Regions from separate parts of the Labrys okinawensis genome, predicted to be linked through region 2. Evidence: riboswitches for the same ligand, from Rfam matches in the RefSeq annotation. Region 2 holds a riboswitch; each other region holds the start of a gene.
The links. A riboswitch is a leader RNA that binds a small molecule or an ion and turns the genes downstream of it on or off. The one in region 2 is predicted to bind cobalamin.

Region 1: linked by a shared signal. The riboswitch ahead of ACMDCR_RS30445 (CbtB domain-containing protein) and the one ahead of ACMDCR_RS07005 (DUF1636 family protein) in region 2 are both predicted to bind cobalamin.
Region 3: linked by a shared signal. The riboswitch ahead of bluB (5,6-dimethylbenzimidazole synthase) and the one ahead of ACMDCR_RS07005 (DUF1636 family protein) in region 2 are both predicted to bind cobalamin.
Region 4: linked by a shared signal. The riboswitch ahead of ACMDCR_RS14430 (aromatic ring-hydroxylating oxygenase subunit alpha) and the one ahead of ACMDCR_RS07005 (DUF1636 family protein) in region 2 are both predicted to bind cobalamin.

Annotation. Positions count from the first base shown of each region.
Region 1 covers NZ_CP178864.1:6,558,731-6,566,637, reverse strand. Annotated here, with positions in the region: gene cobS (cobaltochelatase subunit CobS) at 1-544, opposite strand, end outside; gene ACMDCR_RS30455 (J domain-containing protein) at 624-1,214, opposite strand; gene ACMDCR_RS30450 (CbtA family protein) at 1,592-2,374, opposite strand; gene ACMDCR_RS30445 (CbtB domain-containing protein) at 2,391-2,603, opposite strand; cobalamin riboswitch at 2,637-2,785, opposite strand; gene ACMDCR_RS30440 (histidine phosphatase family protein) at 2,821-3,372, shown strand; gene ACMDCR_RS30435 (alpha/beta fold hydrolase) at 3,455-4,270, opposite strand; gene ACMDCR_RS30430 (UDP-glucose dehydrogenase family protein) at 4,451-5,767, shown strand; gene ACMDCR_RS30425 (efflux RND transporter periplasmic adaptor subunit) at 6,023-7,186, shown strand; gene ACMDCR_RS30420 (efflux RND transporter permease subunit) at 7,202-7,907, shown strand, end outside.
Region 2 covers NZ_CP178864.1:1,456,724-1,464,630, reverse strand. Annotated here, with positions in the region: gene cobN (cobaltochelatase subunit CobN) at 1-1,646, opposite strand, end outside; gene cobW (cobalamin biosynthesis protein CobW) at 1,646-2,695, opposite strand; gene ACMDCR_RS07005 (DUF1636 family protein) at 2,692-3,075, opposite strand; cobalamin riboswitch at 3,180-3,373, opposite strand; gene ACMDCR_RS07000 (hypothetical protein) at 3,469-3,846, shown strand; gene ACMDCR_RS06995 ((2Fe-2S)-binding protein) at 4,227-4,682, shown strand; gene ACMDCR_RS06990 (molybdopterin cofactor-binding domain-containing protein) at 4,687-6,873, shown strand; gene cobU (bifunctional adenosylcobinamide kinase/adenosylcobinamide-phosphate guanylyltransferase) at 7,081-7,587, shown strand; gene cobO (cob(I)yrinic acid a,c-diamide adenosyltransferase) at 7,584-7,907, shown strand, end outside.
Region 3 covers NZ_CP178864.1:1,764,461-1,772,367, forward strand. Annotated here, with positions in the region: gene ACMDCR_RS08335 (PAS domain-containing protein) at 65-3,124, shown strand; cobalamin riboswitch at 3,275-3,454, shown strand; gene bluB (5,6-dimethylbenzimidazole synthase) at 3,497-4,246, shown strand; gene ACMDCR_RS08345 (TerB family tellurite resistance protein) at 4,285-4,908, shown strand; gene ACMDCR_RS08350 (hypothetical protein) at 4,914-5,774, opposite strand; gene aceB (malate synthase A) at 6,034-7,629, opposite strand; gene ACMDCR_RS08360 (tetratricopeptide repeat protein) at 7,822-7,907, shown strand, end outside.
Region 4 covers NZ_CP178864.1:3,094,143-3,102,049, reverse strand. Annotated here, with positions in the region: gene ACMDCR_RS14440 (porin) at 1-283, opposite strand, end outside; gene ACMDCR_RS14435 (fumarate hydratase) at 589-2,229, opposite strand; cobalamin riboswitch at 2,408-2,619, shown strand; gene ACMDCR_RS14430 (aromatic ring-hydroxylating oxygenase subunit alpha) at 2,740-3,984, shown strand; gene ACMDCR_RS14425 (2Fe-2S iron-sulfur cluster-binding protein) at 4,074-5,135, shown strand; gene ACMDCR_RS14420 (hypothetical protein) at 5,139-5,438, shown strand; gene ACMDCR_RS14415 (IS110 family transposase) at 5,809-6,747, shown strand; gene metH (methionine synthase) at 6,894-7,907, shown strand, end outside.

The DNA.
Region 1 (7,907 bases), 1.9 Mb from region 2:
CGAACAGGCGGAAGGCGGGGTGCGGGCGGATCACGCGCCGCTGGTCGAGCAGGGTCAGGCGGCCGGATACCTCAAGCACGCGCTGGATCACGAACATCACGTCGGGGCGGCCGGCGTCATATTCGTCGAAGACGAGGGCGATGTTGTTCTGCAAGGCCCAGGGCAGCATGCCGTCCCGGAACTCGGTGATCTGCTGGCCGTCTTTGAGGACGATGGCGTCCTTGCCGACGAGATCGATACGCGAGACATGGCTGTCGAGATTGATGCGCACGCAGGGCCAATTGAGGCGCGCGGCGACCTGCTCGATATGGGTCGACTTGCCGGTGCCGTGATAGCCGGTGACCATCACACGGCGATTATGGGCAAAGCCCGCGAGGATCGCCAGGGTGGTCGGCTTGTCGAAAAGATAGTCGGGGTCGAGGTCCGGGACGTGGTCGTCGGGCTTGGAATAGGCCGGGACCTGAAGATCCGTGTCGAAACCAAACAGCTTCTTGGCCGAGACCATGATATCCGGCAGGTTGGCCGGTGTCGTTTCGTTAGTCATAATGCCTTCCTTGGCTGTCGCCAGGACGGCGAAGCCGACAATCAGTACGAGCGGGCCTGAAAGCCCTCAGAGGGCAAGCCTAGCAAAGCCCGGCGCTTCGGAGCGTATTATAGGCCTGAATGATCCCGCGCAATTGATCTTCGCTGGATCGGTCGCCGCCATTGGCATCGGGGTGAAGCCGTTTGACGAGAGTCTTGTAGCGCGCCTTGATCTCCGGGCCGTTGGCCGTTTCCGGCAGATCCAGTGCTTCAAGCGCCTTGCGCTCGAGAATCTTGAGCCGGCGACGCTCCGGTTGGGGCGCCGTGGTCTGCCGGCGGAAGCCATGGGCGTCGTCGAAGAAACCAAAGTCGTCCTGGACGTCAGGGCCTGCCTGGGCGCCCCGCTTCTTGGCCCAGGGATTGACGCCCATTGTCCAGGTCGGCCGATGTCCGAAAGCGGCATCGCGCTGATAGGCGCTCACGGAATCGTCGGGCAGGCCGGCGAAATAATTGTAGTTCTTGTTGTAGTCGCGGACATGTTCGAGGCAGAAATGCCAGAACTGGCCCTCGCGATTGCGCCCCTTCGGCGCCCGAAATTCACCGTGATTGCGGCAATTGACGTGTTCGCACAGTCTCACGGACGCCTGATGGACCTCCTCGGCCCTCGGGCGCACCCGGATGCGATCAAACAAGGGCGAGTCCAAATCCATGATGACATCACTATGCGAGCGCCAGACCAATTGGGCAAGCGCGAGCTTAAGGACAAGGGGTTAATTGAGGCGGAATGCCGCGAAGCGGCAAGTCATTATATGGAGCCGCGCCCTAAAAAAGAAAGAGGCCGCCCGGATGGCGGCCCAAGTCTTAGGGAGGAAACGCCCAAGGAGGGCTGTAGAGGTGCGGAACGGCATCCACTACACAGCTTAGAGTGCGACTGCTCTCGTCATTTCGCAAGTGCGAAACAGATGAATTCGGTGCAAGAAAGCAAGAATTCCCGCCGGTGTGACATAAAGGCGACGCTTGGCTCGCAAGCCATTGGCCTGACCGTCAGGCCAATGGCCTGTACCTTCCCTTACGCCCGCCGGCCTTCGGGCTGCATCAATTTCTGCGCGAGAATGCCAAAGACCAGGCCCAGCGTGGTCCACAGGACGACATGGATGCCGAGCGAGGCGACCCGGAAGTTCCATAGCACATCGGCCGAGAAGTCGGCCGGCACTTCATGCACGCCCGGCAGCACCAGCATGGCGATGGCCATCACCACGACATAGGCAGCCGCCGCGATCAGGTTGGCGTTCCACCGGCCGAGACTCGCGGCCAGGCGATTGGCCGTGTTGAGCGCAGCGATCGCCACCAGCACCGAAAGTGCGACGATGCTGAAATAGAGGGCGGTCCTCAAGCCGATCGTGTCGGGATTGCCGACAGCCGGCGGGTTGGCCGGATATTTGAGTTGCGGAACGATCACAATTGTCGCAAGGCCGATGGCTGCGACGACGGCCGCAGTGGCCCTCGGGCTCAGCGAGCCGAGCCGTCCCTGCGCGAAGGCGAAGACGAGGGCGAAGATGCCACCGACCGCCGCGCCGTAGACCAGCACGCCGGTGAGCAGGCCGAAGCTCGCCTGCATCGGCCGGCTGACGAGTTCCTCCTCGTTGCCATGATCCTGGCCGGCGGCGGGGGCCGTCGACATGTTCATGTTCATGGCGGGAGCAGGTTTGGCCTCCTGCTGCGCCGAACGGCTCTCCTCGAAGGCGATGGCCGCATCCACCTGCGGTTCACCGAAGACCCTGGCAAAGCCAAAGGCGAGCAAGCCCGCGAGGATGCCAACAAGCATCCCCCGGATCAAAAGGGACCTGACCATGATGTGTCCGTTGCCCCTAGTGGCAGGGGAAGCCGAGCAGATGGCGGCCGTCATGCACCCATTCGTGGATGTACATGCCCTGGAAAATGGACGTCGCACCCTCTTCGGCGCCGACGAAGTAGATCGCCAGGAGAGCCAGCAGCAGCGTCAGGATGGCCCACGGCACGATTTCGCGCAGCGGAATGGTGATGGATTGCGGTGAGGAAGGCGCGAGAACGGCGGTCGTCATCATAAAGCTCCTTGGGATTACGCGTCCCGTTTGAGGCGTGCGTGCCTTGGAAGAGGTCTGACTGTCGAAGCGGCAGCGGATGCCGTCGATCACAGTGGCGCGACCGTGCCGGACTTTCACCGGCTTCTCAACCTTGGCGTGCAAATGGCATAAGCAGCGCATCTGTCGCCGCATGTCAATATTGTGCCGTCATTTTTGTGCTTGTAGAGACCATCGCATGACCCCGCGCCTGACCCTTATCTGCCATGCGGCGACGCCCGCCCTGCGCACGGCGAGTTTTCCCCTCGACGAAGCGCTCGATGACAGGGGCCTGTCGGCGGCCAGGGCGCTTGCGGGGCGATTCGAGAAGGTCGGCCGCATTCTCCTCAGTCCCGCCTTGCGGGCACGCCAGACGGCGCAGGCGATGGAGCTCGAGGGCGAGACATGCGAAGCCCTGCGCGAATGCGACTATGGACGCTGGGCGGGGCTCGGCTTCGAGGCGGTCGCCATCGCCGAGCCGGAGGGGGTGGCCGCCTGGGCCAGCGATCCCGATGCCCGTCCGCACGGCGGGGAATCTGTGACCAACCTCATCCGCCGTGTCGGCGCCTGGCTCGACGGCGAGCGCTTCGAGGGGCATGTGCTGGCCGTCACGCACGCCTCCGTCGTGCGGGCCGCCGCGGTGCACGCGCTCGGCGCCCCGGGGCAGGCCTTCTGGCGCATCGAGGCGGGGCCGCTGTCGGTCGCGGATCTCAGGCCTTCGCCAAGGGGTTGGACGTTGAGATTGGGATAGCTGGGAGTGGCGGTCTCCGACCGCCATTTTCCTGTTCAAAGAACGTACCGGTTCCAAGCATGGCGGTCGGAGACCGCCACTCCTACCCAAAGAACCCCAGCGCCGCCGCGACGATCGCCTCCGGCGCGTCCTCCTGCATGAGATGGCCGCAATCCGGGATCTCCGTCAGCCGGCAGCCGGGGAGCAGAGCGGCCAGCTCGCGCCCCCTCTCTACCGGGATCCAGCCATCCTCCACGCCCCAGAGCAGGCGCGATGGGCAGCGCAGATTAGGATAATGATCCTGGATCTCGTCCGTATAGCGCTGATCCATCTGGGCGATCTGGCGATAGAAGGCGGGCTTGCCGACCGGGCCTGTCCAGGGCGCGGCATAAGCCTGGCGTGCGGCGGCGGACAAGGGCCTGAAGGCGGCACCCTGCAGATAGGCGGTGAGGATGGCTTCCTGGATATAATCGGGTATGCCGGCGAAGGCCTCCTCGTACTGCCGGACATGGCGCACGAAAGGCGAGCCCCAGGGACGCACGGCCACGGGATCGATGAGGAGGAGGCGCTTATATTCGCAGCCGTCGAGGAGATGGGCGCGCAGCACCGTGGCGCCGCCGAAATCATGGGCGATCACGTCGGGCTGCTCCAGCGACCAGAACTGCAACAGCGCCGCCAGCAGCCGGTTCTGCATGCCCAGCGATACATCCTGGCCCTCCCGCTTCTCCGACTGGCCATAGCCGATGAGGTCGTAGAGGTAGATCTCGAAATGGCGCGCGAGCTCACGGGCGATCGCCCGCCAGACGAAGGAGGAGAACGGCGTGCCATGCACCAGCACCAAAGGCGGGCCGGCGCCGAAGCGGTCATAGGCGACGCTCTGGCCCTCGAATGTGAAGATCCGGCGGAGATTCCAGTCCATGGCGGCCTCTGATGGCGGGCTTCGAGGAAATCTGCGCCTGGTCGAAGGCGCGGGCAAGCGCTGGGAGCGCGGACATCTCTAAGACACTCAAGAGAGTGTCGGATGTCCGCGCTCCCAGGATTCGTCATTGGCTTGTCGTCGGGCCTTTTGTAGACAGGGCGCCCAACGAGGAATGATTGCATGCGCGTGGCAATGATCGGGACAGGCTATGTCGGGCTGGTGACGGGGGCGTGCCTCGCCGACTTCGGCCATGTCGTTGTTTGCGTCGACAAGGATCCGGCCAAGATCGAAGGCCTGCTCGCCGGTCGCATGCCGATCTACGAGCCCGGCCTTGAGCAGCTCGTGGCGCGAAACGTCAGGGAAAAGCGCCTATTCTTCACCACCGAGCTTGCGCCCGCGGTGAAGGAAGCGGCCGTGGTGTTCCTTGCCGTCGGCACGCCCTCGCGCCGCGGCGACGGCCATGCCGACCTCTCCTATGTCTATGGCGCCGTGCGCGAGATCGCCGCGGCAGCGGAAGGCTTCACCGTGGTGGTGACCAAGTCGACGGTGCCCGTCGGCACGGGCGACGAGGTCGAACGCCTCATCCGCGAGGTCAGGCCGGATGCCGACATTGCCGTGGTCTCCAACCCCGAATTCCTGCGCGAAGGCGCGGCGATCGAGGATTTCAAGCGCCCCGACCGCATTGTCGTCGGCGTCGAGGACGAGCGCGCCCGCATCGTGATGGCGGAAGTCTATCGCCCGCTCCATCTCAACCAGGGGCCGCTGCTGTTCACGGAACGGCGTACCTCCGAGATGATCAAATATGCAGCCAACGCCTTCCTGGCGACCAAGATCACCTTCATCAACGAGATCGCGGATCTGTGCGAGAAGGCCGGCGCCAATGTGCAAGAGGTGGCGCGCGGCATCGGCCTCGACAACCGCATCGGCGCGAAATTCCTGCATGCCGGCCCGGGCTATGGCGGCTCCTGCTTTCCGAAGGACACGCTGGCGCTGTTGCGCACAGGCCAGGAATATGGCGCGCCGCTGCGCATCGTCGAGGCGGTGGTGGGGGTCAACGACGCGCGCAAATCCTCGATGGCCCGCAAGATCATCGGGGCGCTCGACGGCAACATCGCGGGCAAGACGGTGGCTCTCCTCGGCCTCACCTTCAAGCCCAACACCGACGACATGCGCGAGAGCCCCTCGATCCCGATCGTCTACGCGCTGCAGGACAAGGGGGCGCGCGTGCGTGCGTACGACCCGCAGGGCATGGAGGAGGCGCGCAAGGTGCTGGCCGATGTCGACTACCATGACAGCGCCTATGACTGCCTGGACGGAGCCGATGTCGCCGTCATCATCACCGAATGGGACGAGTTCCGCGCCCTCGACCTCGAACGTGTGAAGGGCCTGCTCAAGCAGCCTGTGATCGTCGACCTGCGCAACATCTACAGGCTCGACGACATGGCGCGCCACGGCTTCCGCTACGAAAGTATCGGGCGCGAGGGCACGGTACCCTGAAGTTTTCCGGCTCTTTTCGCACCAAACCTTGCTGACAGGCGAAGCAAAGCTCGACGTAGAGGAGAAAATCTGCCTCCAGGTTGCCTTCCGCCATCGAAAATTGTTGCCGAATTGCATCATGCCTGCGCGGCAAGGTTGCGGTTTTTCGATCTTGCTAGGTCGCGACCCCAAAAATGGTCATAGTGCGGCCCTGCCGCTGATTCCGGTTTCGCTGCTCGACTGGGAGGCGGGTGTTCGTTGCTTTCGGGAGCGTTCATGTCGGTTTTGCATCGGAGCTGTTGCCGGCTGGCGGGCGGTGTGGTGGCCTTGGCTGTCCTGGGTATGGCGGACGCCGCCCTGGCCCAGCAGATGCCGGCCATGCCGGTGACCGTGGCCAATCCCGTCAGCCGCAAGATCACCGAGATGGAGGAATTCACCGGCCGCTTCCGGGCCTGGCCCTCCGTCGCCATCACCTCGCGGGTCACCGGCTATCTCGACAAATCGAGCTTCGTCGAAGGCTCGCTGGTCAAGCAGGGCGACGTGCTGTTCTCCATCGATCCGCGTCCGTTCCAGGCCGCTGTCGACCAGGCCGCCGCCCAGGTCAAGATCGCTCAGACCAAAATCGATCTCACCAAGGCCAATCTCGCCCGCGCCGAGGAATTGAAGAAGAGCGGCAACGTCACCGACGCCACCTATCAGTCCAACCTGCAGGCGTTCCAGGAAGCGGCAGCCTCAATCGATTCGGCCAACGCGGCGCTCGCCACCGCCAAGCTCGACCTAAACTTCGCCACCATCACGGCGCCGATCTCAGGCAAGATCAGCCGCCAGCTCGTTTCGGCCGGCAATCTGGTGGTGGCCAACGGCACGGCGCCACTCACCACCATCGTGGCCGTCGATCCGATCTATTTCTATTTCGAGTTCGACGAGGCGAGCTACCTTGCCTATCACCGCGCATCGCGCGGCAAGGTCGATTCGTCAGGCACCGATGAAGGCATGAAAGCGGAGATCGCGCTCTCCGACGAGAAGACCTTCTCCCACCGGGGCACGCTCGACTATTTCGACCCGCAGGTCGATGCCCAGACGGGCACGGTGACGGCACGCGCCAAGGTGGCCAATCCGGACGGCTTCCTCACCTCGGGCCTGTTCGGGCGCATTCGCATCGCCGTGGGCGAGCCATATGATGCACTGGTCGTGCCTGATGTGGCAGTGGGGCAGTCGTCGCAGGGGCACTACGTGGTCGTTGTCGTCGACAAGAAGGCAACCATCCGCCCCGTGGAGACGGGACCTAAATTCGGCACCTTCCGGGTGATCAGGAACGGTCTCAAGCCTGAGGACGCGGTGCTGATCAACGGTCAGATGCGCGCCCGCCCGGGCAGCGAGGTCATCCCGCAGCCCACCAAGCTGGATGTGCCGGACCCGCTTCTTCCCGACGCCAACTGATCGGGAGCGACGCCCATGAAATTCGGCCATTTCTTCGTCGATCGCCCGATCTTTGCCGCCGTGGTCTCCATCGTCACGGTGGTGGTGGGTCTCGTCTGCTATTTCAACCTGCCGGTCGCCCAGTTCCCGCAGATCGCTCCACCGACCGTCACGGTCAATGCCACCTATCCCGGCGCCAATGCCGAAACCATTGCCGAGACGGTGGCGACCCCGCTCGAACAGGCGATCAACGGCGTGGAAGGGATGATCTACCAGACCTCCCAGTCCACCAATGACGGTTCGCTGCAGATCACGGTGACCTTCGCCACCGGCACCGATCTCGATATCGCGCAGGTGCAGGTGCAGAACCGCATCGCCACCGCCGAGCCTCGCCTGCCCGCCGAGGTGCGTACGCTCGGCGTCACCGTGAACAAGGCCTCGTCGGACTTCCTGCTCATCGTCACCATGTATTCGCCCGATAATTCGCTGAGCGACTACGGGGTGTCGGATTATGCCATCGTCAACGTCAACGACATCATCGCGCGTGTCGACGGCGTGGGCTCGACCTTCACCTTCGGCCTGCGCGAGCCGGCCCTGCGCGTCTGGCTGGACCCGGATCGCCTTGCCAGCTTCAACCTGACGGCGGGCGATGTCGTCGGCGCCCTGCGTGAACAGAACGTCCAGGTCTCGGGCGGCACGCTCGGCGGCCAGCCCTCGCCACAAAACACAACCAGCGAGATCA
Region 2 (7,907 bases):
GAATGGTGATCGCCCTTGCGATCGAGGGCCGAACCGCGGTCGGGCTGGATGGCGATGGCGACATGGCCGCAGATCAGGCCGGCGAAGGTGAAGGTGCTGTCTCGGCAGAGCGGATCGGTGGCGGGATCGCCCCAGTGCGTGAGGAGTTTTTCTCGGATGGCTTTCGGGAGGGTGTCGAGCCAGGTGCGGTAGGCTTGGAGGGAAAGGACCGGGGTCGGTGTGCCGGTCTTCGGACCGGCAACTTCTTCGCCGTCGCGGGCATGCCGGTCTGAAGACCGGCACACCAAGCCTGCGCCCTCACCCGAACCGGTATCGTTTGCAAGGGCAGGCGAGACGCCTGCGGTCCCGAGAATCGGTTCCAGCCGCTTTAGCAGTTCCGCCCCGTCTTTCGGCCGCTCCGCTATCGCATACCCCTCCGCCTCCAGCCGATCGAGGATCGCCAGCGTGGAGGCCGGCGCGTCCAGTCCGACGGCATGGGCGAGGCGCCCGTCCGCGCCGGGATAGTTGGAGAGCACCAGGCCGAGCCGGCGCTCTGCCCGCGGCTTGGCGGCAAGCCGGGCCCAGGCCGCGGCCTTGGCGGCCACCGCGGCGATGCGCTCGGCATGCGGCCGATGCGCCAGGTGCGAGAAAGCGCCGGCCTGCCGCTCGGCCTTGAAGGAGATCACGCCGGCGCTGAGGCGGCCGTCGAGTTCGGGCAAGGCCACATGCATGGCGAGATCGCTGGCCGAAAGGCCGCGGCTGGACGCCTCCCAGGCCTCCTCCACCGAGGAGGATGTGATGACCTGCAGCACCGGGCAATCGGCTCTGTCGAGCGGCGAAGCGCCGTCGTCGTCCAGGGCGGAGAAGGCAGTGGCGTTGAGGATGACGGCGGGCTTCAAGGCCCCGAGCTGCCCGCACACCCAGGTGGCGGTCTCGGCGTCCTTGAGGGATCCGACATAGAGGGCGGTGGGTAGGAGGCCGTGGCCTTCCAGGGCCTCTGCAAGGGCTGTGATGGGGGCGGTGTCGGCGGAGAGCAGGATGGAGCGGTAGAAGAGGATGACCGCTGGGAGCGCGGACATCTTGTCCGCATCTTCCTTCTCGCCAGGCGTGACGTTTCCAAGATGCGGACAAGATGTCCGCGCTCCCAGCGTGCCATACTTCGGCACAGTGACCGGCTCGTCCGGATCGCCGAAATCCAACCCGCCCAGCCGCGCGGCATAGAGCAACGACGATCGCGCATTCGCCGCCCCGCCCTCGCGCCAATAGCGCGCCAGCGTCTCCAGCGCCTCCGCCGGCACGGTGGAGAGCGCGGCGAGCCGGCCATCCGGCCTGGCGTCGCCGGGGATCAGCGCCAGGGCGATGCCGTGCGTACGCGCCGCTGCTGCCAGTTCCTCGACGCCGTAGCGCCAGTAGTCCATGCCGCCAAGCAGACGCACGACGATGGCCTTCGCGTGCCTCGCCGTGTTCTCGACATAGAGATCCACCGACATCGGGTGGCGCAGTTTCTGCAAGGGCGCGAGGCGCAGGCCGTCGAGCCCCGTGGCTGCCGCCAGAGCGAGGTCGCTATCGGTCAGCGAGGCAAAGACGATCGGTCCGGGCGCCTGGCCCAGATCGATGGCCGCCTCGCTGGCATCGAGCGAACGCGTATCGGCCGGCAGCAGATGCATCAGTTCTCCAGAGCTTTCCTGATGGCCCCTTGGTCGATGCCCTTCTCGCCGATGATGACGAGACGGCTGGCGCGGGTCTCGCCCGGCGCCCAGGCGCGGTCGAAATGCTGCGAGAAGCGGGCGCCGACGCCCTGCACCAGCAGGCGCATGGGCTTGCCTTCAATCGCGACGAAGCCCTTGATGCGCAGGATGTCATGCGTCTCGGCGGCCGCCTTCAGCCTGCGGACCAGCGCATCGGCCTCGAGAATGGCGGGCAGGTCGACGATGAACGTGTCGAAATCGTCGTGATCATGCTCCTCCTCGTGGTCGTGATGCGAGGGGCGTCCTTCGAGGTCGCTCTCCGCCGCCGCGCCGATGCCGAGCAGCACCGCTGCATCGATCCGGCCCTCGGAGGTGCGCACCACCTTGACGGCGCGCGGCACGGTTTTCTCGATATCCTTTTCGACGTTGTCGGCCTCGACCACCGACATCAAATCGGCCTTGTTCAGCACCACGAGATCGGCGCAGAGGAGCTGGTCCTCATAGACCTCCTCCAGCGGATTGTCATGGTCGAGCGAGGCATCGCCCTCGGCCCGTCGCTTCAGCTCCTCGGGATCGTCGGCAAAACGGCCGGCGGCAACGGCGGCGCCATCGACCACGGCGATCACGCCATCGACCGTCACGCGCGAGCGAATCGCCGGCCAGTTGAACGCCTTCACCAGGGGCTTGGGCAGCGCCAGGCCGGAGGTCTCGATGACGATATGCTCGGGCGCGTTGGGCCGGGCGAGCAGGGTTTCGAGCGCCGGCACGAAATCATCCGCGACGGTGCAGCAGATGCAGCCATTGGCGAGTTCGACGATCGCGTCCTCCGGACAGCTCTCGATGCCGCAGGATTTCAGGATGTCGCCGTCGACGCCGACATCGCCGAACTCGTTGACGATCAGAGCGAGCCTGCGGCCATTGGCGGTGGCAAGGAGATTGCGGATCAGGGTCGTCTTGCCGGCACCAAGAAAGCCGGTGACGATGGTGCAGGGAACCTTGGCAATTTCTGCTTTCAGCGGCGCGTTCATTCGGCAGCGTCCTCGAGGGGTTGGATGGGTGGTATGCGCGCGATCATGCTGCGCTTGAAAGGTTCGGGACGGCCGCGCCATGGCATCAGGCCGTCCGTCGAATGAGCGAGGAGCTTGGCGCCGGTGACGATATCCGGCCCGCTCTCGGCCGTGAGATCGCCGAAGACATAGGTCCAGCTTCCGGGGGCGGACAGTGCCACGGTGCAGGAGCGCTTGCAGTTGCCAAGGCATTCGACCGGCTGGAGCGTCATGCCCGCAGGCAGAAGGCCGGCAAGGCGATCGCGCAGGCGTGAGCCCTGGCGGGGCGCCTCGGGATCATCGCCTTCGCGTCTGCAGGTTACGCAGACATGCACCAGGACTGGCAGAAGAGTTTCTCGCATCGGCCCCATTCATGCCGCCGGAACGGCTGCGGGGCGCTGGAAGCGACGGAAAGGCCGGCGATCTTCCAAAAAGGAACCGGTGGCCGCGGCGCCCCGCCCGGACCGGTGTAACACTGGCGAACAGCAGGTCTCCTGGCTCGCGGTTCACCGCGCACCGCCGCCTTCCCGGTTTCCCAGTGGCCTGTGGCAGAGCGCTCGCCGCTTACAGTTGCGGGGGCAGCCGCGGCTTTGGGAAAGATCCCCGCACCGCATTCCCTCTTCTCTCTCAACGAGAGAAACCGTTCGCGCATGACATAAGGGCCGTGCGAGCAGGCTTGTCAATGTTCACGCTTCCATCGCTGTCTCAAAATCCGGCATAAGGGCATCGAATAGCTCTCAAACATCGAGGCTGCCATGGCCGACGAGACGCCCTCCCCGCCGCCGACACCTGTCATCGAGCCGCCGAAGCGGATCGATGCCACCTTCCGCAATGGCTCGGTGACGGCGATCGGCGTGGTGCTCGCCTTCTCGCTCGGGTTTCTCAACAACTGGGCTTCCCAACCGGGCAACTGGATACCAGAGGACCTCGCCGCCGTGGTCCTCATCGCAGTGGGCATCGTTTTCCAGATCTGGTCGATGGCGGGCATGCTGTCCGTCTCCTCCCTTGAGGAACCGATCTACCGGCGCATCGTCCGAATCTTCCTGATCGGTCTTATTCTGGTTTCCATCGGCGTGCTGGTGGCCATCAGCGGTGACGCCCTCGGCTACAGCAGGCTCCTGCTCAAGCCGTGATTCTTCTCTCTCCCGTCAGAAAGACCGCGACCGCGTGTATCCCTCCCAGCTCGACGATCTGCGCCGTGCCCAGAACCTGCTGACCATCCGAGTGTCATTCTCGGCGCAGGCACTTTCTCGCCGGCGAACATTCAGCCGCAGTCGGATTTCCATCCCAAGCGTTGAACCGACACGGCACTTTGCCGGCTTTGGGAATGCAGTCTGGCGCATGCGAAAATCCCGGCACGCTCCCCTCCGATAACGATGACTCACGTCTGCGTTATCCGGCCGTTCGGCCCCGTTGATTGCTGCTAGTCTGGCCTCCTCGCAATCGCCCAACAGAAGGCCAACGCCGATGGGCCTGGTCTTCTGCCGTGCATCAGCCGCTGAGAGGCCTGCCTATGGTTGCCCTTATTGTAAATAATATTTCGCATCAGCTCGATATTGAGCCCGAAACCCCGCTGCTTTGGGTCATCCGCGACGAACTCGGCCTCACCGGCACGAAGTTCGGCTGCGGCATCGCCGAGTGTGGCGCCTGCACCGTGCATGTCGAAGGCGCTGCCATCCGCTCCTGCCAGACCCAGGTCGGCGACGTCGACGGCGCCCACATCACCACGATCGAGGGCCTTTCGCCCGACGGCAAGCACCCGGTGCAGCAGGCATGGCTGGCCGAGGACGTGCCCCAATGCGGCTATTGCCAGTCCGGCCAGATCATGGCCGCCGCCGCCTTTCTCAAGGATACGCCGCATCCGAGCGACGAGGATATCGACAGTTCCATCACCAATATCTGCCGCTGCGGCACCTATCCGCGCATCCGCGCCGCCATCCATCGCGCCGCCGACATGATGAAGGGGTAGGACCATGAACGCCATCGACAGACACGCGGTTCGCCTGAGCCGCCGGAACTTCCTTGCCATCAGCCTCACCGCCGCCGGCGGTCTGATGATCGGCGGCATCATTCCGCAAGCCGCCAGTGCGCTCGTCGTCGACAACCAGCCTTGGGATGAGACCAGAACCGGTGAGGAGATCAACGCCTGGATCATGGTCGAGCCCGACGACACCGTGATCATCCGCGTCGCCCAATCGGAAATGGGCGAAGGCGTCTTCACCTCGCTGCCAATGATCGTGGCCGAGGAACTCGGTTGTGACTGGGCCAGGGTGAAGGCCGAATATGCCACCGCCAGCCGGAACCTGCGCGAGAACAATGTCTACAAGCGCATGGGCACCGGCGGCTCGGGCGCTGTCCGGCGTTCGCGCGAATTCCTTCAGGCGGCTGGCGCCAATGCCCGCGTGCGGCTGGTGCAGGCGGCTGCCGGACGCTGGAACGTTTCGCCCGACAGCTGCAGCGTCGACAATGGCAAGGTGGTTCACCAGGCCAGCGGCAGGAGCCTGCGCTATGGCGAGCTCGCGGCCGACGCCGCCAAGGTCACGCTCGCCAGCGATCCCGCTATCAAGACGCCGGACCAGTTCACCTTGATCGGCAAGCCGCTGGCCCGTCTGGATACGCCGCCCAAGCTCGTCGGTGCCGCCAAGTTCGGCATCGACATCCGCCTCCCCGACATGGTCTATGCCGCGGCGTCTACCTGCCCCGTCTTCGGCGGCAAGGTTAAGTCCTACGACGAGGGCGCCATCAAGGGCCGGCGCGGCGTCATCGCCGTAGTGCCGATTGAGGGCGGTGTCGCCGTGGTCGCCGACCGTTTCTGGCGCGCCAAGGAAGCACTCGCCAATCTGCCGATCGTCTGGGATGAGGGGCCTGCGGCCAATACCAGCTCCAAGCAGTTCGACGCAGATTATATCGCCGCGCTCGACGGCCCGGCCGTCACGGCCAAGAAGGAGGGCGATGTCGATGCCGGCCTAAACGCCGGCAAGCGCGTCGATGCGATATACCAGGCACCGCATCTCGCCCACGCCCCGATGGGGCCGCTCAACTGTACGGCCCATGTCACCGAGGGCAAGGTCGAGATCTGGATGGGAACGCAGAATCCCGACATGGCCCTGCAGCTCGCGGCCAAGGCTGCCGGTGTGCCGCCGAGCGAGGTCGAGATCCACAACTGCTTCCTCGGCGGCGGCTTCGGCCGGCGCGCGGTCAATGATGAACTCGTGCAGGCCGTGACCATCTCGAAGGCTGTCGGCAAGCCCGTGAAGCTCGTCTGGACTCGCGAGGACGACATGCGGCACGATCGCTACCGCCCGCAGGCTGCCATCCGCTTCCAGGCCGCGCTCGGCACCGACGGCCGGCCCACGGCCATGCATGTGCGCACCGCAGTCGGCTCGATCCAGCGCTCGCTCGGCTGGGGCAAAGTGGAGAACGGCATCGAGCCTTCTGCCGTCGAGGGCCTCGCCAACATGCCCTACCACTCGGCGGCGACGCAGGTCGACTGCATCCTGAAGAACACCCACGTACCGGTGATGTTCTGGCGCTCGGTCGGCTCCTCGCAGAACGCCTTCGCCCTCGAAGGCTTCATCGACGAACTGGCGCAGGCGGCGGGCATGGACGGTTATCGCTACCGCCGCAAGCTCCTGGAGGGCAAGCCCGACTTCCTCGCCGTACTCGACACGCTGGCTGCGAAAAGCGACTGGGACAAGCCGCTGCCCAAGGGGTCCGGGCGCGGCATCGCCATCCACGAGTCCTTTGGCACCATCGTCGGCGAGGTGGTCGAGCTCACCGTCAGCCCGAAGGGCGAGGTGAAGGTCGACCGCGTGGTGGCGGCGGTGGATTGCGGCCATGTCGTCAACCCGCTCACGGCGGTGATGCAGATCGAAAGCGCGGTGGTCTACGGCCTCTCGGCCGCCCTGTTCGGCGAGATCACCATCGACAAGGGTGCGGTGGTGCAGGGCAATTTCGACGATTACGAGGTCGCCCGCCTTGCCGACACGCCGAAGATCGAGACGCATCTGGTGCTGAGCGGTGGCACCAAATGGGGCGGCATCGGCGAGCCCGGCACCCCGCCGATCGCCCCGGCGGTATGCAATGCGATCTTCAATGCCACCGGCAAGCGCATCCGAGCCCTGCCGATCAAGAACGTGGACCTGTCGAGCGGGGCCTGACCGAGAGCGCGGACGCGCCGAACACGGAGTGGCAGTCTCTGACTGCCATCTTCCGCTTGTATAAAGGCTCTGTTTCGAAGAATGGCGATCGGAGGTCGCCACTCCAATCCCGCGTCTCCGCCCGCAAAGTTACCGCTATGGGCGAGATGCCTGCGGTCCCGGGAACTATGGCTTGCGTTCTTGCCTCAGAGCCGGCAAGTACGCCCGATGACTTCCCCTCGCCTCATCTTCATCCTCGGCGGCGCGCGTTCCGGCAAGAGCCGCCATGCCGAGGCTCTGGTCTCGGCCCACCCCGCGCCCTGGACCTATATCGCCACTGCCCAGGCCTTCGACGAGGAGATGTGCGCCCGCATCGCGGAGCATCGGGCGCGGCGCGATGAGAACTGGCGCACCGTCGATGCCCCGCTCGCCTTGCCCGAGGCGATCACGGCGGCCCAAGGCACAATCCTCGTCGACTGCCTCACCCTTTGGCTCACCAATCTCATGCTGGGCGAGCATGCCCTCAAGCCCGCCTTTGCGAAACTTGTCGAGGCGCTCGCTTCCGCTCCCGGCCCGGTGGTGCTGGTCTCCAACGAGGTCGGCCTATCCATCGTGCCGGACAATGCCCTCGCCCGCGCCTTCCGCGATGAGCAGGGACGGCTCAATCAACAGATCGCGGCCCTTGCCGACAGCGTCGTCTTCATGGTGGCGGGCCTGCCCATGGTGGTGAAATGACGGATGACGAGGCACGCCACAAGGCGAAGATGGAAAAGCGCAAGGCGGTGCAGGACGCCGAGGTCGCTTCCAAGACGATCACCGAAAAGGGGCTGCTGATCGTCAACACCGGCCCCGGCAAGGGTAAGTCGACCGCTGCCTTCGGCCTGATCATGCGCGCGCTCGGCCATGGCTGGCGCGTCGGCGTGGTGCAGTTCATCAAGGGCGCCTGGTCCACCGGCGAACGCAAGGCGCTGGAGCGCTTCGACGATCTCGTCAGCTGGAAGAGCATGGGCGAAGGCTTCACCTGGGAAACGCAGGACCGCGCCCGCGACGTCGCC
Region 3 (7,907 bases), 310 kb from region 2:
ACCGTTTTGTTTTCCATCTGTATTCATACTTTGTTAGTCATTTTCGCAGGTTTCAGGGAACGGCATGATCGAGGCACTGTTGCGCACCGCACTGCTTGCCGATCAGCGTCTGCAGGCGCTGACGGACGATCCGCGCCCGGCCTTCGTCTGGCAGCTTGACGGGCGTTCGCTGGTCTGGGCGAATCGCGCCGGCGCACAGAGCCTCGGCCTGTCGCCCGCCGACACCACGCGCCAGCAGTCCAATGCGGCGCTGGTCTCCCTTGCGCCCCAGATCGCCGCCATTGCCCGCAAACTGCCGCGCCCTGGCGCGATGCGGCTCGAGCGCCTGCGCCTGCCGGGCATGGGCGCGCTCGACACGCTCTCCTGCGCCTGCCGCTCCTTCGACGGCCCCGAAGGCTTTCTCGGCCTCCTTGTGCAATCGCTCGACCTTCCGCGCCGCGGCCGCCGGCAGCAGGGCTGGGCGCCGCCCTCGGTGCCCGAGACCCTGCCGCCCTTGCCGCAGACCGACGATGCCGGCCTCACCAAGCCCTATGAGCAGAGCGGAGCCTGGAGTTGGGTCGATCTCGACGGGGAGAAGCCTGCCACGGCGGCGGAGGAAGCACTCCCCAGGCCTGCCGCGCCTGCAAGAGCGGAACCGAGCAAGGTGGAGCCGCCACCGCAGCTGGTGGCCGCGGCGCCCGTCCAGCGCAGCAGGTCCGTGCGCTTCACGTTCCAGACGGATGCCGGTGGACGCTTCGTCACGGTTTCGCCGGAGTTGGTCCAGGTGCTTGGCCGCACCGGGGCTGACTGGACCGGCCGACGCTTCGAGGATATCGCCGCCGCTGCCGGCCTTCGGGACAGCACGGCCATCGCAGCCGCCCTGGCCGGCACCCAGACCTGGACAGGTCTCTCCTTGGTGTGGCCCGACCGGGCCGGCCGCCAGGAAATCCCGATCACGCTCAGTGCCTCGCCGGCGACGGGCAGCGAAGGTCGCTTCCAGGGCTTCCGTGGTTTCGGCGTCGCCGGCCTCCCCAGGCCGATGCTGGCGGCCGCCGAGCCGGAGCCGCAGGCCTCGCCCTCGATCGTTTGGCAGGAGGCCGACCCCAACGACGAGGGCGAATCGGATGTTGCGAGGCAGGGAGCCGAGCCGACACCTTCGGCATCGCCGCCCGAGCCCGTAAAGCCTGTCCGCCCGTCGACGGAAAGCAATGTCGTGCGCCTGCCGAGCAAGCCGGCGGCCGAGCGCATCGCCCAGGAACGGCAGGCGCTTGACCGCCAGGGACATGATCGCCACAGCCTGACGCCGACCGAGCGCATCGCCTTCCACGAGATCGCCAAGGCCCTCGGCGCGCGCATCGAAGGCGAGCCCATGCCGGCTGCCAGGCCCGAGACGCCCAAATCCGATATCGCCAAACCCGGCGCGTCGAAACCGGAAGTCGCCAAGGCCGAGCCGGCCAGGATCGAGCATGCCAACCCCGAGTCCATTAAGACCGGGGTGATCGGGCTCGAACCACAGCCGGGAGCGCCACAGTTCCAGCCTCCCAGGCCTGAACCGGAGATGCTGGATGAAGAGGCCCGGCTGCCGCGGGCGACTGACGAGGATCGCTGGCGCGAGGAGGAGATCTCCGAACCGCCCGCCCTCGAGCTTGCTCCCGGCGAGACGGAGCCCCCCCGCCCGATCCGGCTCGGCAGGCTCGACAAGGTGCCGGTCGCCCTGATCGACCGCCTGCCGATCGGCATCTTCATTGCCCGCGGCGAGGATCTGCAATTCGCCAACCGCACGATGCTCGAACTGCTCGGCTATCCCGACGTTGAGGCGATCCGCCGCGACGGTGGGCTCGACCGCGTCTTTGCAGGCGCGGCACCGACGGTGAGTGGGGAAGCCAGTTCCGGCGTGCTTCTGAAGACGGCCTCGGGGGAAACCATCACGGTCGACGGCAAAGTGCAGACCACGCATTGGGATGGGGAAAGCGCGTTGCTGATCTCGGTGCGTCGTCCGCTCGGCGAGATCAGCGCCGAGAAGCTGCGCTTTGCCGAGCGTCGCGCCGATGAATTGCAGGCGGTGCTCGACACCGCCACCGATGGCGTGGTGATCCTCGACAAGGAAGGGCGCATCGTTTCCATCAACCGCAGCGCCGAGGCCCTGTTCGGCTATGAGCAGCGCGAGATCGTCGGCAAGGACCTTTTGCTGCTGTTCGCGCCCGAGAGCCACCGCGCCGCGTATGACTACCTCGACAGCCTGCGCTCCAACGGTGTGGCGAGCCTGCTCAATGATGGGCGCGAGGTGGTGGGACGGGTGCGCCAGGGCGGCTCGGTGCCGCTGTTCATGACCATCGGACGCCTCGGCGACGACGGCAAGCGCCTCTGCGCCGTGCTGCGCGACGTCACTTCCTTCAAGAAGGCGGAAGGCGAGCTGACGGCAGCCAAGCGCCAGGCGGAGGAGGCCTCCTCGCAGAAGTCGGACTTCCTCGCCAAGATCTCGCATGAGGTGCGCACGCCCCTCAACGCCATCATCGGCTTTGCCGAGGTGATGATGGAGGAGCGCTTCGGCCCGATGGGCAATGAACGCTACCGCTCCTATGCGCGCGACATCCACACCTCAGGCGAACATGTCATCAGCCTGGTGAACGATCTCCTCGACCTCTCGAAGATCGAGGCCGGCAAGCTCGACCTCACCTTTGCCAGCGTCAATCTCAACGAGGTCGTGCAGCAATCGGTAAGCCTGATGCAGCCGCAGGCGAGCCGCGACCGCATCATCATCCGCATGGCGCTCGCCAATGGCCTGCCCAATGTCGTGGCCGACAACCGCTCCATGCGCCAGATCGTGCTGAACCTGTTATCGAACTCGATAAAGTTCACCCAGGCCGGCGGCCAGGCCATCATCTCCACCACGCTCTCCGAGCGGGGCGAGGCGGTGCTGCGCGTGCGCGATACCGGTGTCGGCATGACCGAGCGCGAACTTGCCATCGCCATGGAGCCCTTCCGCCAGGTTGCCTCGACCACCCTGGGCGGCACCGGCCTCGGCCTGCCGCTGACCAAGGCGCTGGTGGAAGCCAACCGAGCCACCTTCGCCATCCAGTCGACCAAGAACGCGGGGACGCTGGTGGAGGTGATCTTTCCCTCGACGAGGGTGCTGGCGGAGTAGCGCTGTGGCTGGGAGCGCGGACATCCCAGCGGCACTCGAAGGGTGTCGGACGATCCACTCTTCCTCAATCATGGAGCGGAACGTTTCCAAGAGCAGACGAGGACGTCCGCGCTCCCAGCCACAGCGCTTCCCCGCTTCTCCCAGCCATGCTACATCCCCATCACCTTCGGTGCCCGCGGTGGCGGGAGAATCGGGAACGCGGTTGAAAGCCGCGACGTGCCCAACGCTGTAAGGGGGACTGCCCGGGCTGATGCCACTCGCGATCGCGGGGAAGGCGCCGGGGTGGGATGATCCCGAGTCAGAAGACCGGCCGGAGGCGATAGGTTCCCGCGCGCGGACGGCGCGGGGATTGCCATCGTCAGGGGACAATCGATGGACAATAGCGAAGCTCTTTCGGCTTGTGGCCCTTTCTCCTCGGCCGAGCGGGACGCCGTCTACCGCGCCATCTATACCAGGCGCGATGTGCGCAGCCAGTTCAGCTCCGAGCCGGTGCCGGACGAGGTGTTGGCGCGTATCCTGCTCGCAGGCCATCACGCACCATCGGTCGGCTTCATGCAGCCCTGGAACTTCGTCGTGCTGCGCAGCCTGGAGATCCGGCTCAGGGTGCAGGAGCTGTTCCGCGAGGCCAACGAGGAAGCCGCGGCCCTGTTTCCGGCGGACAGGCAAGGCGCCTATAGAGCCCTGAAGCTCGAGGGCATCGTCGAGGCGCCGGTCAATCTGTGCATCACATGCGATCCCGACCGCGCCGGGCCGGTGGTGCTGGGGCGCACGCATGACAAGGCGATGGACAGCTATTCCACTGTCTGCGCCGTGCAGAACATCTGGCTGGCGGCGCGGGCCGAAGGCGTCGGCGTGGGCTGGGTCAGCATTATCGATCCCCTCAAGCTGCGCGCGCTTCTTGGCATTCCCGAGCGTGTGATCCCCGTGGCCTATCTATGCCTCGGTTATGTGCATGAAGCCTATATCCGCCCGGAGCTTGAAGTGAAGGGGTGGCGCAAGCGTTTGCCGGCCGAGGAAGTGCTGAATTTCGAAGGTTGGGGGCAGACGGCTGCCAATGAGCCCTTGCTCACTTTGATGCAACAGGGCATGGAAGGCGGACTTGTGCGGCCTTCCCCTTCGTAACATCTAGCGGCTGGCAGGCTGGGGTTGAAGTCGTAATCATGGATGCCATACGCAAATGGGCCGGTTGGATCGCCGCTCTCGTGCTGGTGAGCCTCTTGTTGCTGCAGGTGCCACGGGGTGTCTTCCTTCTCGCCATCGCAGCGGGAGTGGGCGGTCTCTACTGGATGACGAGGCCCAGGGCGAAAGGCGCGACTGTAAATTCCCCAAGCTCGCAGGCCTTAGACCCTCGGCCTCTCAACAAGGGTGTCGACGGTCCCGATCCGGCCGCGCTGACGCGCCGCCCGTTGCACCATCTCCAGGATGTGCGCCTTGCCGCGGTGGTCCTGATGATCCAGCTGGTGCGCACCGGCGCGCCGCTGACAGCGGCGGAGAAGAACGTCATCCATGAATTGATGGCCGATCCCCTGGAGGTCGAGGATCGGCAGGCTATGTTCGAACTAGCCTGGCAGTTGACCGACCGCGGCCGGGTTTTCTCGCCGGTTGCCGATGACCTCACGCCACTGCTCGTCAGCCGATTGACCATGGACGAGAGGCTGCAGTTCATCGAGATGCTGACCCGCGTCGCCAATGCTTATGGCGAGGCGAGCGACCTGCAGCAGGAGGCCATCGTGCGCCTGAAGCGCCGGCTCACCATGGCGCAGGCGGCGAACCTGCGGCGATAATGTCCTTACTCGAAGACGTTGGACAGGTTGCGGCCCGATATCACGCCGTCCTTCAAAGCGCGCAGGCGATGGGCGGTGATCACGAACAGGCCGATGACCCAGCCGCCCAGCAGCGGATAGATCAGAGCGACGAAGACCAGCAGAATGGTGTGCCCGAAGGCGGCGGGTGCCAGGAGATAGTCGAGGCCGAGGACAATACCCTGATAGATCGCCATGACTACGACCCCAGCCAGGCCGACCCCTAGCACCGGCCAGCGATAGTCGCTGGTGAGATATTTGCTGCGTCTGAGCGAGGCGATCGGGCCGAGCTCTTCGGTGATGCAGACGATGCCCGACAAGACATAGGGAAAGACGAGGTAAAGGAAGACGGCTCCCAGCGCGATCGCCAGGACGATGGAGAGAAAGCCGAGAACGCCCTGGAGCAGCGCCAAGACCAGCGCCACGACGAAGGCGAACACGATATAAGCCGCCACGAAAATAAGAAGCAGCAGGAGAGCCGGCAGCGATCTCTTCGCCCCCGTCAAGGCCGCCTCCCGGTCGGAGACGGGCGCGCCGACGTAGCGATCGTAGAGGATGCGCGTCATAGCGCAGGAGCAGACGATCGAGACGATGAAGATCAGCACCTCAAGTGTAATGAAGCGACCCATATTCTCCCGGACCATCTGTTCCATGGCACTCCCGTCCGCGGAAAACATCGATTGGGAATCGGCCCCGAAGGCTGCCACGGCGGCGATGAGGATCGGCAGGTTGAGGAAGAAAAGCCCCAGATAGCTCTTGATGCTGGTATTCCAGGCATCGTTGACGATCTGCCCCACGCCGAGTGAGGAGTCGCCGCGATAGCTTGGATTGGGTTGATGCATCGACATGGGCGCTCCACTGGATAGGAAGGGGCCCGGCTGCCTCCAGACCTTTGCCGAGAGTGTGGCGGCAGTATCGAGACGCGCAAGTGAAATGTCGTACACAACCCGTCGGGGAGCCGACGGGGGAGAGCTTGTCGCTCCGCGATGGAAGCAGGCCGCATTGGGGGGCGGGTGTTCAGACCCGCCTCTTGATTGCAGGGTGCTCCCAGGCAGGCGGGTCTGAAGACCCACCCCCCCGACCGAACCTCTCCTTAACCGCAGTGCATCAGACGATCATCTGATAGGCGGGCAGAGTGAGGAAGTCGGCAAAATCCGGCGCCAGCGAAAGCTGCTTGAAAAGCTTCACCGCCTCCGGGAAGCGCCCGCCGGAGAAGGCGGCATCGCCCACTTCGCCACGCACGCGCTGCATCTCTTCCTCGAACACGCCCTCGAACCAGGACGGCGTCACCGTGATGGCGCCCTCCAACGTCACACCGTATTTGACGAACTGCCAGATCTGGGCGCGGGAGATCTCGGCTGTGGCCGCATCTTCCATCAGGTTGTAGATCGGCACGGCGCCGCGGCCGCGCAGCCAGGCTTCCATATATTGCACGCCCACCCGGATATTGTCGCGCAGGCCCTCTGCCGTGCGGGTGCCTTCATGCACTTTGAGGAGTTCTATCTTGCCGACCTTCACGTCCTCGCGCTTCTTGTCGAGCTGGTTGGCCTCCGGCATCAGGCGGTTGAACACCTCCATCGCCACCGGTACGAGATCGGGATGGGCGACCCAGGTACCGTCATGCCCGTCGCCGGCCTCGCGCTCCTTATCGGCCTTGACCTTGGCGAAGGCAGCCTCGTTGGCGGTGGGGTTGTTCTTGATCGGGATCTGCGCCGCCATGCCGCCCATGGCGAAGGCGCCGCGGCGATGGCAGGTCTTGATCAGCAACAGAGAATAGGCACGCAGGAACGCCTTGCCCATGACCACCTGTGAACGGTCCGGCAGGACATAGGCCTGATTCTTGGCCAATTTCTTGATGAAGGAGAAGATGTAGTCCCAGCGTCCGCAATTGAGGCCGGCCATGTGGTCGCGCAATTCGTAGAGGATCTCGTCCATCTCGAAGGCCGCAGGCAGCGTCTCGATCAGCACGGTGGCCTTGATCGTGCCCTTGGGGACGCCGAGGCTCTCCTGGGCCAGCAGGAAGACTTCGTTCCACAGCCGGGCCTCGAGATGGCTCTCGAGCTTGGGAATATAGAAATAGGGGCCCGACCCTTGTGCAATCTGCGCCTTCGCGTTGTGGAAGAAATAGAGGCCAAAATCGAAGAGCGAGCCCGACAGCGGCTCGCCGTCCAGCGTGACATGGGCCTCGTCGAGATGCCAGCCGCGCGGGCGCACGATCAGCACCGCCGGATCTGATTTCAGCGCGTAGGCTTTGCCGGTGGTAGCGTCGGTGAAGTCGATCTTGCCCGCCCAGCGATCCCTAAGATTGATCTGGCCGTCGAGGCAGTTCGACCAGGTGGGCGAGTTGGCGTCCTCGAAATCGGCCATGAAGACCTTGGCGCCGGAATTGAGCGCATTGACGATCATCTTGCGGTCGACAGGTCCGGTGATCTCGACACGGCGGTCGAGCAGGTCGGCAGGCAGCGGAGCGACCTGCCAGTCACTCTCGCGGATATTGGCCGTCTCGGGCAGGAAGTCCGGCGTCTCGCCGGCATCGAAGCGTTTCTGCCGTTCGGCGCGCCTCGCCAGCAGCTCCTTGCGGCGGCCGTTGAAGCGGCGCTGCAGCGCGGCGACGAATTCGAGAGCCTCAGGCGTCAGGATTTCATCGTAGCGCGGACCCATCGCGCCCGTGATGGTGAGACCGGTTGGAACTGAGTCAGGCATGAAAGGCTCCGTAGGGCTGAAATCGTCGGGGAAATGGATAGACCAATAGGCAGCACCCTTGAAACCCAATATGCGATTTTTCGAGGAAAACTTCCCCGCGGGGAGGGAGGCCCGGGCAGGGGGCGAATTGACCTTTGAGTCGCCATCCGTCACAAGGGCCGACACCACCTCCCCCCGCACGGATGCAAAGCCATGGCCGCCGAAGCAAAACTGAAAACAGCCATCGACCATCATCGCGAGGGCCGTCTCGACGAAGCCGAGGCGGGCTATCGAAAAGT
Region 4 (7,907 bases), 1.6 Mb from region 2:
CGAAGCGAATACGGGCATTCGTGCGGAACTGGGTCTGGTTGATATTCCGCTTGTTGGAAGCAGGATCCGGGTTCGACTGGTACCAATAGTCCGCGCGGATCTGGCCGCTGATCTGAAGGCAGGTGTCGCTTCCCGGAATATAGAAGAAGCCCGGGCCGAAGGCCGAGCAGACCTTCACATATTCTACGGCCTCCCCCTTCGTCATCGGAAGGTCGGCAGCAGCAGCCGCCCCAACAGTGAGCAAGCCGGCGCAGGCGCCGAGAATAATGGAACGTATGGTCATCGATAAACCCCGAATTATTTTATTTGACATCTCAACATAGGTCTTTACTCGTTGAGATATTCGCGTTTAAGTTGTAGAGTATGTCTCGCATCACTTAAACAAGGCTGCTTTTTGCATTGCAGCGAAAGAATCCTGCGCCTTTACCTCAAATTACACAATGTTAAGGTGTGTCACGTTTTAGACACAAAATTCGTTTGTTCATGACTGTGGCGAATGTGCACCACTGCGCCACGACTGCGTGCAGGCAAAAGAAAACCCCTCCCGGGGTCACGGAAGGGGTCGAATTTGCGTCCGAATGAGCGTTTTCAGCCCAGATTGAGCTCCTTGAAGAAGTCGTTGCCTTTGTCGTCGATCACGATGAAGGCGGGGAAATCCTCAACCTCGATCCGCCAGACGGCCTCCATGCCGAGTTCGGGATATTCGAGCACCTCTACTTTCTTGATGCAGTCCTGCGCAAGGCGGGCGGCCGGGCCGCCGATCGAGCCGAGGTAGAAGCCGCCATGCTTGGCGCAGGCTTCGCGCACCTGGGCCGAGCGATTGCCCTTGGCGAGCATCACCATCGACCCGCCGGCTGCCTGGAACTGATCGACATAGGAGTCCATGCGCCCCGCCGTGGTCGGGCCGAAGGATCCGGAGGCGTAGCCGGCCGGCGTCTTGGCCGGGCCGGCATAATAGACGGGGTGGTTCCTGATGTAGTCGGGCAGGCCGCCGCCGGTTTCCAGGCGCTCGCGCAGCTTGGCATGGGCGAGGTCCCGAGCCACGATGATCGGCCCCGAGAGGGACACCCGCGTCTTCACCGGATATTGCGACAGCGTCTCCAGGATCTTCGACATCGACTGGTTCAGGTCGATCTTGACTACGGGGCCACCGAGCCTGCTCTCGTCGATCTCGGGCAGGAAGCGCGCAGGATTATGCTCGAGTTCTTCGAGGAAGATGCCCTCGCGCGTGATTTTGCCCATGGCCTGGCGGTCCGCCGAGCAGGAAACGCCGAGACCGATGGGAAGGCTGGCGCCGTGGCGCGGCAGGCGGATGACACGCACGTCATGGCAGAAATACTTGCCGCCGAACTGCGCACCGACACCGAGCGACTGGGTGAGCGCATGCACTTCCTGCTCGAGTTCGAGGTCGCGGAAGGCATGGCCAAGCTCGGAACCCTGCGTCGGCAGCGTATCGAGATAATGCGCCGAGGCGAGCTTGACGGCCTTCAGCGTCAGCTCTGCCGAGGTTCCGCCGATCACCACCGCCAGGTGATAGGGCGGGCACGCGGCCGTGCCGAGGGTGAGGATCTTCTCCTTGAGAAAAGCGATCAGCCGGTCCTTCGACAGGATCGACGGCGTCGCCTGATAGAGGAAGGTCTTGTTGGCCGAGCCGCCGCCCTTGGCGATGAAGAGGAACTTGTAGGCTTCCTCCCCTTCCGCCGCGATGTCGATCTGGGCCGGCAGGTTGGTCTTGGTGTTCTTCTCCTCGAACATGGAGAGCGGGGCGAGCTGCGAATACCGCAGGTTCTTCTTCTCATAGGCGTCGCGGATGCCTTGCGCGATGGCGCCCTCGTCCTCGCCGTCGGTCCAGACCTTGCGGCCCTTCTTGGCCATCACGATGGCCGTGCCCGTGTCCTGGCACATCGGCAGCACGCCGCCGGCTGCGATATTGGCGTTCTTCAGGAGGTCATAGGCGACGAAGCGGTCATTGTCGGTCGCCTCGGGATCTTCGAGAATGTTGCGCAGCTGCTGCAGGTGGGCGGGCCGCAGGAGATGGTTGATGTCGGCGAAGGCCTGCTCGGCCAGGAGGCGCATCGCCTCGCCTTCGACCTGCAGCACTTCCTTGTCGCCGATCTTCTCCACACGCACGCCCTGGTCCGTCAGCTTCCGGTAAGGCGTCTCGTCCGCTCCCAACGGAAACAGGGGCACATGGGGATAGGAGGGGTTGGAGACGGAATCGGCAGGCATTGGAGAAAGGCTCCGGCTGGATTGCGAGATCAGGGCAATTCCAAACTGCCCATCATGGGCCTTGATGTAGACCTTATCGCTGCCGCTGCCTATGGCTTCCTGAGCGCACTCCCCGCGACAATGTCCCGAACACACCAGCCGACGTCGCTTCGTCTCTAGTGCGTGCAGCGACTCGATGTAGTCTTGAAATATTCGAGGTGCCGGTCCTGCTTTGGGAGGAGGATCGGATAATTGGGAAGCCGGCGGAAACCCCGGCGCTGCCCCCGCAACGGTAGAGGAGTTGGTCGAGGCAATCAGCCACTGGATCGGCAACGATCTGGGAAGGCGCCAAGACCAGGCCCCAAAGGCCACTCCTGAGCCCGGAAACCAGCCGCGAATGAAACCGATGGATCGCGGCGGGCGTTCCGGAAGGAGGATAGGGATTCGGGTGCCGCCGGCACGAGCAATTCCATCCGCTTCCAGTCCCACCACTCTCCGTCAAACGCACAGATGGTCACGTGGGATTTTGACATGAATGCGCATCAGGACATGCTCGGCCGCCTTCGCGGCCATCGCCCCGGCACGACGCTGGACGGCAAGTTCTATACGGACGCCGACTACTTCAAGCTCGACATGGAGCATATCTGGTATCGCGAATGGCTGTTCGCCGGCCATGATTGCGAGCTGGCCAAGCCCGGCAGCTACATCACCCTGCAGATCGGCGACTATCCCGTCATCGTGCTGCGCTCGGGCGACGGCGCCATCCGCGCCTTCCACAATTCCTGCCGCCACCGTGGTTCGCGTCTGTGTTCGGCCGAGCGCGGCACCGTCGCCAAGCTCGTCTGCCCCTATCACCAGTGGACCTACGAGCTCGACGGCCGCCTTCTGTTCGCCCGGGACATGGGCGCGAATTTCGATGCCAGGCAATACGGCCTGAAGCCCGTCCACTGCGAGAGCGTCGGCGGCTATCTCTGGATATGCCTCGCCAAGGACGCGCCGGACTTCGAGGCCTTCCGCGCGCAGGTGATGCCCTATCTGGCGCCGCATCGGCTCAAGGATGCGAAGGTCGCCTTCGAGAGCACCATTGTCGAGCAGGGCAACTGGAAGCTGGTATGGGAGAACAATCGCGAATGCTACCATTGCTCCGGCAACCATCCCGAGCTCTGCCGCACCTTCCCGGAAGCGCCCACGGTGAGCGGTGTGCAGGGTGCCCAGGACGACCCCTTGATATCGGCCCATTGGGACCGCTGCGAGGAGGCCGGCCTGCCCTCCACCTTCAAGATCTCGGAGAGCGGCCAGTTCCGCACGGCCCGCATGCCGCTGCTGCGAAACGCGCTCAGCTACACCATGTCGGGCAAGCCGGCCGTGAGCCGGCCGCTGAGTTCATCGATCGAGGACGGCAATATCGGCACGCTGCTGCTTTTCCATTATCCCACCACCTGGAACCATGTGCTGGGTGACCACGCGGTCAGCTTCCGCGTCATCCCGATCGGCCCAAGGGAGACGCAGGTCACCACCAAGTGGCTGGTGCACAAGGATGCGGTCGAAGGCGTCGACTACAATCTCGATGACCTCACTCATGTCTGGACCATGACCAACGACCAGGACCGCCAGATCGTCGAGGAGAACCAGCGCGGCGTCTCCTCGCCCGCCTACACGCCCGGCCCCTATGCGCCGGATCATGAAGGCGGCGTGATGCAGTTCGTCGAATGGTACCGCAACGCGATGGAAGCATCGCTGGGCGGCGACGCCGTGCGCCTGCGCAGCGTGGCGTAAGCCGGGAGCGCGGACATCCTGTCCGCTCTTCTTTTCCGCAAGCGATACCTCTCCAAGAGCGGACTGGAAGTCCGCGCTCCCAGGATCCCATGTTCAAGCATCTCGACCAAACCCCACCCTGGAACGACAAGGCGCAGACACTGGAATGCGTCTCGATCGTCAGCGAAGGCCGCGATGTGGCGACCTTCACCTTCCGCGCCTCCGAGGAAGGCTGGTTCCGCTATGAGCCGGGCCAGTTCATCACCCTGGAGATCCCGGCGGCGAACGGTCCCGTGCTGCGGACCTATACGCTCTCCTCCAGCCCATCGCGCCCGATGTCGATCAGCGTCACCGCCAAGGCGCAGGCGACCAGCGTCGGCACGCGCTGGATGCTCGATAACCTCAAGCCGGGCACGCGGATGAAGGCCCATGGCCCGCTCGGCCAGTTCACCTTCCACCGCCATCCGGCGGAGAAATACCTCTTCATCTCAGCCGGTTCCGGCATTACGCCGATGATGTCGATGACGCGCTTTGCCGCCGACCACGGCAAGGCCACCGACATTGCCTTCGTCAATTGCGCGCGCCGGCCCTCGGAGATCATCTTCCGGCACGAACTGGAGCGCCTTGCTGCCGGCATGCGGCATCTGCGCCTTGCCTGGATCGTCGAGGAGGCCGATGCCGGCGAAATATGGACCGGCTTTCGCGGCCGTCTCAATGCCCCGGCCCTGCGCCTGATCGCTCCTGATTTCCGTGAGCGTGAAGTGTTCTGTTGCGGTCCCGCGCCCTTCATGGCGGCGGTGAAGGACATGCTGGAGGCCAATGGCTACGACATGCGCCGCTATCATGAGGAGAGCTTCCAGCCGCCGGAGATTGACGAGAAGTCTGTCCAGATCGATCCCGAGGCGGTTAGCGAAGGGAGCGTCGCCTTCACGCGTTCCGGTATCGAGGTCCCCTCCTCCAGCCAGGAGACCATCCTGCAGCTCGCCCGTGCCGCCGGCCTCAACCTGCCGACCGGATGCACCATGGGCCTGTGTGGAACCTGCAAGGTGCAGCGCCTGTCCGGCGAGACGGTGATGAACCATCAGGGCGGCATCCGAGAGGAGGAGATCGAGGCCGGTTTCGTGCTTGCCTGCTGCACACGGCCGGTCGGCCGCGTCGAGATCGAGGCCTGAGCCATGCAGGCCTTCGAACCTCTCAATCCCGATGCGCTTGTCGTGCACGCCCTGCTCTCGATGTCGGGCGATATTGTCGAGACGGCGGAGGAGCGGGCTCGCACACTGCTGTTCAGCTGGGTTCTCAGCCTCAAGCCGGGCGTGGATCTGGCGACCGCGGCGATCGATCTGAAGTGCCAGCTCCTCACCGCCTCCCCCGAGCACAATCCGCTCCTGCCGCATCTATGTGAATTGCTGGACGAAGTTCGCACGCATGCGGGCCGTTCGCGCGGGCGCCGGCGTCGCGTTCGCGCGGATGCCTGAAGGCGACCCTGGGATCGCAAGCTTCCAGCCCATATGCGCTAACTTTGCAGAAAAAGGCGCGCGAAACGCGGAGTGGCGATCTCCGATCGCCATCTTCTTCACCGGTAAACACATCGTTTCCAAGAATGGCGATCAGAGATCGCCACTTGTGTAATTGGGATGTGCTTTAGTTGTGCTGCTTCGTGAGGAGTGCCATGGGCTGGGTGGCCACCCAGCCCATGGCGGCCGTTCGTTCGGATCGTGATCGCCACCAGGCTTGGGCCTGTCTTGGAGCTTGATCGTCGGACGGCCTCTTCAATCGACCCGGAAGGTTGCCAGAACCTTGGGTTCGCACACAAGGCAGGGCCAAATGAAGACATCTCATGGTAGCATGAACGTTGCAGGAATCGACATCGGCAAGGCCAAGCTCGATGTCGGGTTGGACAAGGATGAGGAGCGGCTGGAAGCCAGCAACGAGCCTGCGGGCTTTGCCCAGATCATCGCCTTCCTCAAGCGCCAGCAGGTAAGCCTGGTTGGCGTGGAGGCCACCGGCAGCTACGGCTTCGATTTAATCCAGGCCTTGCAGGAAGCCGGCTTCGCGATCGCCCAGCACCAGCCCGCCCAGATCAAGCTCTACCGCAAGATGCAGCTCAAGAGGGCCAAGACGGACGTCATCGATGCCGTCTTGATTGCCCGCTTCACGGCCTTGGGGGAGCAAAAACCCGCGTTCTCAGATGCCAGATTGGCCCGTTTTGCCGAGAAACTGCTCTTTCTCGAACAAGCGCGCGAGGATGCCATCCGCCTGCAGGGGCGTCTGGATCGTTATCGCGACACAGGTCTTATCGCCAAGATCAAAGCCGATATCACAAGCTTCAAGGCCAGGGCCAAGCAAGAGCTCGCTGCCTTGAAGAAGGAACTGCGAGCCCATGGCGACCTCGACAAGGCCTTCAAGCTCCTACTCTCCATTCCCGGCATCGGCGATTACAGTGCCCTCGTCCTGATCATCCGATTGCCCGAACTGGTGCATCTGGAGCCGACCCAGATCGCTTCTCTCGTCGGCGTCGCCCCCTTCAACAACGACAGCGCCACCGTGCGCGGCACTCGCTCAATCGCAGGTGGCAGAAAGAACATTCGCAACGCCCTTTATTTGCCAACCCTGGCTGCCGCCACTCAGTGGAACCCCGACCTGAAGGTCCTCTACGACCGTCTTAAGGCAAAAGGAAAGGAGACAAAGGTCGCCGTCATCGCCGCAATGCGTAAGCTTCTCATCATCGCCAGAGCCGTCCTTATCCGAGGCTCAATTTGGACCCCAAAAACCCAAGTCGATTAAGGTTGCTCCCAGCCTGAACCTCATCGCCTTAAGTTGGCGCATATAGGCAAGGATGCCTTGCGATCCCAGGAATGCCTTGACCTTCCGCCGCCAAAAGTATCATATAAGGACATCTTGATATCATAATTCGCTTATAGGAGCCGATCGTGGGCGCTCCCATCGAAGCCTTATTTCCTGCTCCGCCTGACACCGATCGAGGTGCGGACATTCTCGCCGCGCTGACAGCCGCCGCGCGCGAGCGCATCCTCATCCTCGACGGCGCCATGGGCACGCAGATCCAGGGACTCGGCTTCGAGGAGCAGCATTTCCGCGGTGAACGCTTCACCGGCTGCGAATGCCACCTCAAGGGCAACAACGACCTGCTGACGCTGACCCAGCCGGAGGCCATCGAGGCGATCCACTACGCCTATGCGATGGCCGGTGCCGACATCATAGAGACCAACACCTTCTCCTCCACCTCGATCGCGCAGGCCGACTACGGCATGCAGGACGCGGTCTATGACCTCAACCGCGACGGCGCCCGCCTCGCCCGACGCGCCGTCGTGAAGGCGGAGCAGCAGGACGGCCGCCGGCGCTTCGTGGCCGGCGCGCTCGGACCGACCAACCGTACGGCCTCGATCTCGCCGGACGTCAACAATCCCGGTTATCGTGCTGTTTCCTTTGATGATCTGCGCATTGCCTACGCCGAGCAGGTCCGGGGTCTGGTCGATGGCGGCGCCGACATCATCCTGATCGAGACCATCTTCGACACGCTCAACGCCAAGGCTGCCATCTTTGCCACGCAGGAGGTCTTCGCGGAAAAGGGCCTCCGCCTGCCGGTGATGATTTCCGGCACCATCACCGACCTTTCCGGCCGCACGCTGAGCGGTCAGACACCTACCGCCTTCTGGCATTCGGTGCGCCACAGCAAGCCCTTCACCATCGGCCTCAATTGCGCGCTTGGCGCCAACGCCATGCGCGCTCATCTCGATGAGATCTCGACAGTCGCCGACACCCTCGTCTGCGCCTATCCCAATGCCGGTCTGCCCAACGAGTTCGGCCAGTACGACGAAAGCCCAGAGGCGATGGCCCTGCAGATCGAGGGTTTCGCCCGCGATGGTCTGGTCAACATTGTCGGCGGCTGTTGCGGGTCGACGCCCGAGCACATTCGCGCAATCGCC